2 regions of the Cobetia sp. BL01 genome follow, and region 2 is predicted to be linked to the other one. Evidence: riboswitches for the same ligand, from Rfam matches in the RefSeq annotation. Region 2 holds a riboswitch; the other holds the start of a gene.
The links. A riboswitch is a leader RNA that binds a small molecule or an ion and turns the genes downstream of it on or off. The one in region 2 is predicted to bind thiamine pyrophosphate.
Positions count from the first base shown of each region.

Region 1: linked by a shared signal. The riboswitch ahead of thiC (phosphomethylpyrimidine synthase ThiC) and the one ahead of ACZYGA_RS13810 (ABC transporter ATP-binding protein) in region 2 are both predicted to bind thiamine pyrophosphate.

Region 1 is NZ_JBVBEE010000001.1:572,917-576,207, reverse strand. It holds gene thiC (phosphomethylpyrimidine synthase ThiC) at 1-1,058, opposite strand, end outside; TPP riboswitch at 1,185-1,325, opposite strand; gene tenA (thiaminase II) at 1,516-2,175, opposite strand; TPP riboswitch at 2,319-2,457, opposite strand; gene ACZYGA_RS02465 (TIGR04282 family arsenosugar biosynthesis glycosyltransferase) at 2,610-3,291, opposite strand, start outside.
Region 2 is NZ_JBVBEE010000008.1:68,286-71,576, forward strand. It holds gene ACZYGA_RS13800 (potassium/proton antiporter) at 1-447, opposite strand, end outside; gene ACZYGA_RS13805 (protein kinase family protein) at 569-1,528, opposite strand; TPP riboswitch at 1,654-1,767, shown strand; gene ACZYGA_RS13810 (ABC transporter ATP-binding protein) at 1,829-2,581, shown strand; gene ACZYGA_RS13815 (ABC transporter permease) at 2,578-3,291, shown strand, end outside.

The DNA.
Region 1 (3,291 bases), on a different contig from region 2:
AGCGTGTCGCGGAAGATCTCCCAATCAAGATTCTCGGCCACGCCATCGACCTTCTCCAGCGCCTGATAGATCGGCACCGTGCCGATGGGCACGGGAGAATTGCGCAGAATCCATTCACGGGTCTCGTGGATGTTGGCGCCGGTCGAGAGGTCCATGACGGTGTCGGAACCCCAGCGGATCGCCCAGGTCATCTTGTCGACCTCCTCCTCGATGGAGGAGGTGACCGCCGAGTTGCCCAGGTTGCCGTTGACCTTCACCAGGAAGTTGCGGCCGATGATCATCGGCTCGCTTTCCGGGTGATTGATGTTGGCGGGAATGATGGCGCGGCCACGCGCGACTTCCTCACGCACGAATTCGGCGGTGATCTCGTCGGGCAGGTTGGCGCCGAAGCTGTGACCCGGGTGCTGGTGGCCCAGAATGCTCTCGACGGAGTCGCTGCCCTGATATTCCTCACGCAGCGCGATACGACGCTGATTCTCGCGAATCGCGATGTACTCCATCTCCGGCGTGATGATGCCCTGGCGCGCATAGTGCAGCTGGGTGACATTCTTGCCCGGCAGGGCACGACGCGGGCGGTGGTCCAGCTCGAAACGCAGGGACGACAGGCGCAGGTCGGCCTGGCGCACGCGACCATATTCGCTGCTCAGCTGATTGAGCTGTTCGGTATCGCCGCGCTCCTCGATCCACTTCTCGCGCAGTGGCGCCAGCCCGCGACGAATGTCGATCTCGACCGCCGGGTCGGTGTAGGGACCGGAGGTATCGTAGACGACGATCGGCGGATTCTCTTCCAGACTGTTGGAGGTCTGGGTCGGCGAGCAGCCGATCTCGCGCATGGGCACGCGGATGTCCGGGCGAGAGCCTTCGATGTAGATCTTGCGCGAGCCGCTCAGCGGCGCGATGGCGGCGGCGTCGACGCGGGCTTCACTGGCGAGATGGCGACTGCCATCCTTGCGACCAGCACGTGCGCGCGCCTTCGGCGCAGCCTCAGGCTGGGGGGCGAGCGACGGTTCTGCGGCGTTGGTGGCTTGCGGATCTTGAGTCGTGGGGGTAGTGCTCATGCAGGTCTCCTCAAAGGGCGACGTCACGGCAGACGTCATCATGGGAAGACCGTGCGCAGGGAGAGGATGGCCATCGCCGACTCCTTGCCAACAGGTGGCCCGGGAGCGAGGCGGCCGCGGGCAGCGGCTGACCATCAGCTTGATTCCTACGCCGGTCCTAACCGGTTCAGGTTCCACGGGACCCCTTGCTGGCAGCCTCGCCCATTTGGCGGCGAGGTGATGCATGCAGGATCTCAGCCGGTTCCACCGGCACCCCGTCAAGCGTGCTCAGAGTTCAATGCGGGCATGACCTGTGCTGAGCGTAGTGTTGGCCCAGATCATCGTGCTCGCATTCAGGCTCTGATGGCCTGTGGTGTGTCTGAATGATTGGCGAGAGGACCACGTCCCCAGGCCGATGAAAATCGGTGTGTCTTCCGTTCGCGCTGGTGCGGCCTGTCAGGCGACGGCCTGCCACGGATCAGTCGCGATCAAGGCCCATCTGCCAGAAGTCGATCTCGAGACGTGTCGCATCGCGGAAGACATCCACCAGTTCGCCCAGCCGGCGCTCCGAGACCTCCGAGAGCCGAGCGTCCAGCCATTCACGTTCGGCGTCCACCGCTTCCTTGAAGTCATCGCTGGAGTACATCGCGATCCAGTCCGCGTACGGATTGTCCTCGATCTCGGTGGTGTCCTGATCCAGCAGCCACTCGGCGATCTCGCCGTAGCCGATCAGGCAAGGCGCGAGCGCCACGTGCAGATCGAGCAGGTCGCCGCGCTGGCCGCAATCCAGTACGTAACGGGTATAGGCCAGGGTGGCACGCGATTCCGGCAGCTCACTCAGGTCATCCTCGCTGATGCCCCACTCGCTGCAGTAGCCGATATGCAGATCGAGCTCGGTATTGAGGATGGTGTCGAGACTGGCCGTGGCCTGACGCAGCTCCGCGAGGGTGCGGCTCTTGTAGGCGGCCAGCGCCCAGGCGCGCGCGAAGTGGATCAGGAACAGGTAGTCCTGCTGCAGGTAATGGCGGAAGGACTCCTCTGGCAGACGACCTTCCCCGAGCTGGCGAACGAAGTCATGCTCGAGATAGTCGCGCCATTCCTCGGCGCAGGCACTGGTCAGGTCTGAAAAGCTGGGCATCGACGCATCCCTCGGTGAGCGTGCTGCCAATCCGTGATGGAGTGGCAAAGGTCTGGCTCGAGCGTGGTCAGGTCCGGCAATCTGCAGGGAAAAAGCGGGGGGAGGTGCGGCGTTCACCTGGAAGAGGTGAAGATGATGTGCGGCAACACTTCGCGCTTGATCCCTACGCCGGTACTAACCGGATCAGGTTCGGCGGGATCGTCATTCACGCACCTCGATGCAAGGCCTCGAACAGTGCGAATGACATCTCAGCCGGTCTTACCGGCACCCCGTCAAGCTGTGACTCAGACGTCACGATATCTCGAGTGTAACAGTCCTGCGGTGCAGGAAAAGCCTCTGCCGCCCTAAAACCCATGCGACTTTGGGAGGCCTTCTGCGATGCTGAAAGGGCTTCCTGCGATGCGGGAAGCGTGTCATGCGCTGCAGGAAAGATGTCATGCAGGCTGACAGGAGGAGAGGTTCGCCATCAGGGCTGGGAAGTGTCGCCTCAGGCGCACCAGATCGTGAGGCTCATCGACATCCCAGCTGACAGGCAGGCAACCGACGCTTCTGCCTGCCTGAGCCAGCAGTGCAAGAGTCTCCCGGCTCACGTCGGCATGGCTCCAGTGATCCAGCTGGAAGGCCGCCGGGCAGGCTGCTTTCAGGCCAATCAATCCGTATCCCCCGTCTTCGCTGGGCTGCAGCACCGCCTCATGGTCATGCAGGCACCGCGCCGCCTCGCGCAGACGTTGACTGTCCAATGCGGGCAGGTCAGAGCCCATCAGCAGCACGGGGCCTGCGGGCAGGTGGCGCAGCATGGCCTGATGCATGCGCTCCCCAAGCCCACCCTGTGGCTGTGCCTCGAGCGTGATCCGCCTGCCATGTGCCGCCATGCTCTCTGCACGCCACTGATCCTCAAGTTCCGTCAGCAGGGCTGCCAGCTCAGGTTGCTGCCGAGCGTGCTCGGGGGAGGGAGTCAGCATCACGACCACCTTGCCGAGGCGTGAGGCGCAGGCCTGCTGAACGATTCTGCGCAGCATGCGCGAGTAGAGGCGTGCCGCCCCCTCGGGACCGAGGGCAGGGATCAGCCGCGTCTTGCATTGTCCGGCCAGTGGCAGGCGGCCGAAGATGATGAGC
Region 2 (3,291 bases):
CTCGTTGAGGTGCACCCCCTGCCCGCCCAGTAGCGAGAAGACCGCCGCGGCGTCGGTAGAGCCGACGATGGCCCCGACCAGCAGGCCTTCGATCAGGGTGAGGTCAAACAGCCACATGGCCAGCAGCCCCACCAGCCCGCTGGTCATGAAGACCCCGACGGTCGCCAGCACCAATGCCGGCTTGAGACCCGCGCGGAAGGTCGAGAGACGGGTGCGCAGACCGCCATCGAGCAGAATGAGTGCCAACGCCAGATTGCCGATCAGGTACGCGGTAGAGGCATCATCGAACTGGATGCCGAGCACGCCATCCTCCCCCGCCAGCATGCCGAGTCCCAGGAACAGCAACAGCAGGGGCATGCCGAGACGAGCCGAGACCCGACTTGCCAGCACGCTCAAGGCGATGAGCATGCCCGCCAGCAAGAAGTAATAGTTCAGATTCTCTACCACGTGTGCTCCCCCGCCATTCCCGGCACCAAGTCTCGAATCACGTCTGCGACGGCCCAGAGACAGTATTCCATGTCAGCGACGAGGCTGCAGAGAAATTTCTCAAATATTCATGGACTTGCGATCAACATGTCAGGCTTCTCGGCGACACCCAGGCCGGGGCTGCCGCCAGCTCGGCGTAGCGGGTCGGACCGAAGGCTTCCATCGCCCACAACAGGGCTCGGCACAGCTCACGCTGACCGTCGATATCGACCATGCGCCCATGACGCGAATAACCGGCGAGGAAGGCCTCACGCTGACTCGGCGTCTCCAGCAACAACTCGATCAGTGCCCAGTCGAACTCGATCGGAGCCCACACCAGTGCCTCCCAGTCGCTCCATACCCAGCCGGTGGCGGCGCACAGATATTGGTCCGCGCGCAGGTCCGGCAGACTCCAGACGGCGCGAGCGGGATGCGAGAAGGTGCGTGATGGCAGGTCCCCCAGCTCGTGGGACAGGGGATGGCGCGCGAGAAAACGCGTCACGCGGGCATTCCAATGCAGCAACGGCATGGGCTGGGCAAGGGGCTGACCAAAGCCGGACACGGTGTCCTGATGCAGCCGCCCGACCTGATCTCCCAGCAACTCACAGAAGGTGTCACTGAGATCACTGGGCTGACCGCTGGACCACGGCAGATGCCAGACGGGCGCGCCATCGAGACGTCCCAGATAGGTCAGCGGCAGCGGAGGGATGGGCAAACGCGCCGGCAACGCGCCCGCCAGCCGTGTCAGGGCCTCAGGTTGCGCCCAGCGATCGGCGCCGAAGACACCGCGCATCGCTCGCCAGAAGGGGTCGTGATCCGGGCCGGTCCGCGCCAGCTTGATCAGGCCGGGGGTGCCGCCACGCTGTCGCCACAACCAGTTGGCACTATCCGGCCAGGCAAGTGCCAGCGGCTCCAGCGCATGCCCCAGATAGGTGGAAAGACGGCGAGTCAGCGCATCCTCCGGCCAGCCATTGGGCACGGATGTCGCGTCTGGCATCACGGGTCGCCGCGGTGGCACGGGATAACCGCTGGAGCAGGTCGAGAGATCCGGGGTATCAGGCATGTTGATCTCCTTGAGGCTGCGATACCTCGATAGCATACCCAACACCGGGCCATGCAGCATAGCCACACGACAGCCACCCCGACGATGGCAGGGATGCAACCGGCGGGCAGGTGACGGTACACTGTCGGCCTGGATGGGGGTGCCCGAAAGTGGGCTGAGAGCCGATGCGTCACGTCGCATGGCAACCCCTGGAACCTGATCCGGTTGATACCGGCGGAGGGAATTCCGGTCACCTGCCCAAGCGTCAGGCGCCCTGCGTGCTTCCTCCCCTCGGCATGCCGCCTGACCACGGATGACACTGTGTCGCTGGGACTCTCCCTCAACAACGCTCGCATCGATTACGCCAGCCATACGCTGTTTCGTGATCTGTCGGCGCGTCTGGATGCCGGAAGCTGGACGGCCCTGCTGGGCCGCTCGGGCTGTGGCAAGAGCTCACTGCTGCGCCTGCTGGCCGGCCTCGAGATGCCCGACCATCACACGCTGGAACTCACCACCGATGACGGCAAGCCACTGGCGGGTCGCGTCGCCTGGATGGCGCAGCAGGACCTGCTGCTGCCCTGGCGCCGGGTGCTGGACAATCTGTGTCTGGGAGATGACCTCCATCGTCGCCCCCGCGATACCGAGCGGGCCCGCGAACTGCTGGCAGCGGTGGGTCTGGAGGGGCGCGAGCAGGCCTGGCCAGACTCCCTCTCCGGCGGGCAACGCCAACGCGTTGCATTGGCGCGAACGCTCTATCAGCAGGCTCCGGTGGTGATGATGGATGAACCCTTCTCCGCAGTGGACGCCATCACGCGACTCGAACTGCATGATCTCGCCAGCCGGCTGCTGGACGGACGCACCGTGCTGATGGTCACGCATGACCCGCTCGAGGCGTTGCGCCTGGCCGACCAACTGCTAGTGCTGCGTCCGGGCCGCGACAGCCAGCAGGGGGCAGTGCTCGACCGCTTGCCGGGGCTCTCGCCGCCTCGCCCGGTGCCGCTGGACCTGCCCGCCCTGCAGCAGGCCCAGTCCGAATTGATCACACGCCTGCGCGACGGCGAGGAGACGCAATGAAACGCCTGCATGCCCTGCGTCATCTCGCCATCAGCGCCGCCGTCCTGCTGGGACTCTGGCAACTGGTGATCATCACCACGGCCGTGCCGCCCTACATCCTGCCAGCGCCACTGGCAGTCGCGGAGGTGCTGGTCCGTCAGGCTCCGATGCTGGCACACCACGCCGGCATCACCTTCGCCGAGATTCTTGGCGGGCTGGTACTGGGGGTCCTTCTCGGACTGAGCACCGCGCTGGCACTGGCGTTCATCCCCCGTCTGCGGCGCACCCTGCTGCCATTGCTGCTGATCAGCCAGGTGATCCCGCTGTTCGCGATCGCTCCACTGCTGGTGCTGTGGCTGGGCTATGACATGCTCTCCAAGGTCGTGATGGCCACGCTGATCATCTATTTCCCCGTGGCCTCCACCGGCTACGACGGCCTGCGCCAGACCCCTCAGGGCTGGCTGGATCTCGCCCATACCCTGGGTGCCAGCCCGTGGCGACTGCTGCTGCATGTCCAACTGCCCGCCGCGCTGCCGGCATTGGCCTCCGGCGTGCGCATGGCAGCGACAGCCGCCCCCATCGGGGCCGTCATCGGTGAGTGGGCCGGCGCAAGTCAGGGCCTCGGCTATCTGATGCTCAATGCCAATGCCCGCATGGAAATCGACCTGATGTTCGCCGCCCTGCTGGTGCTGGTCGCCTTTTCGCTGCTGCTGTATTTCACGCTGGATGCC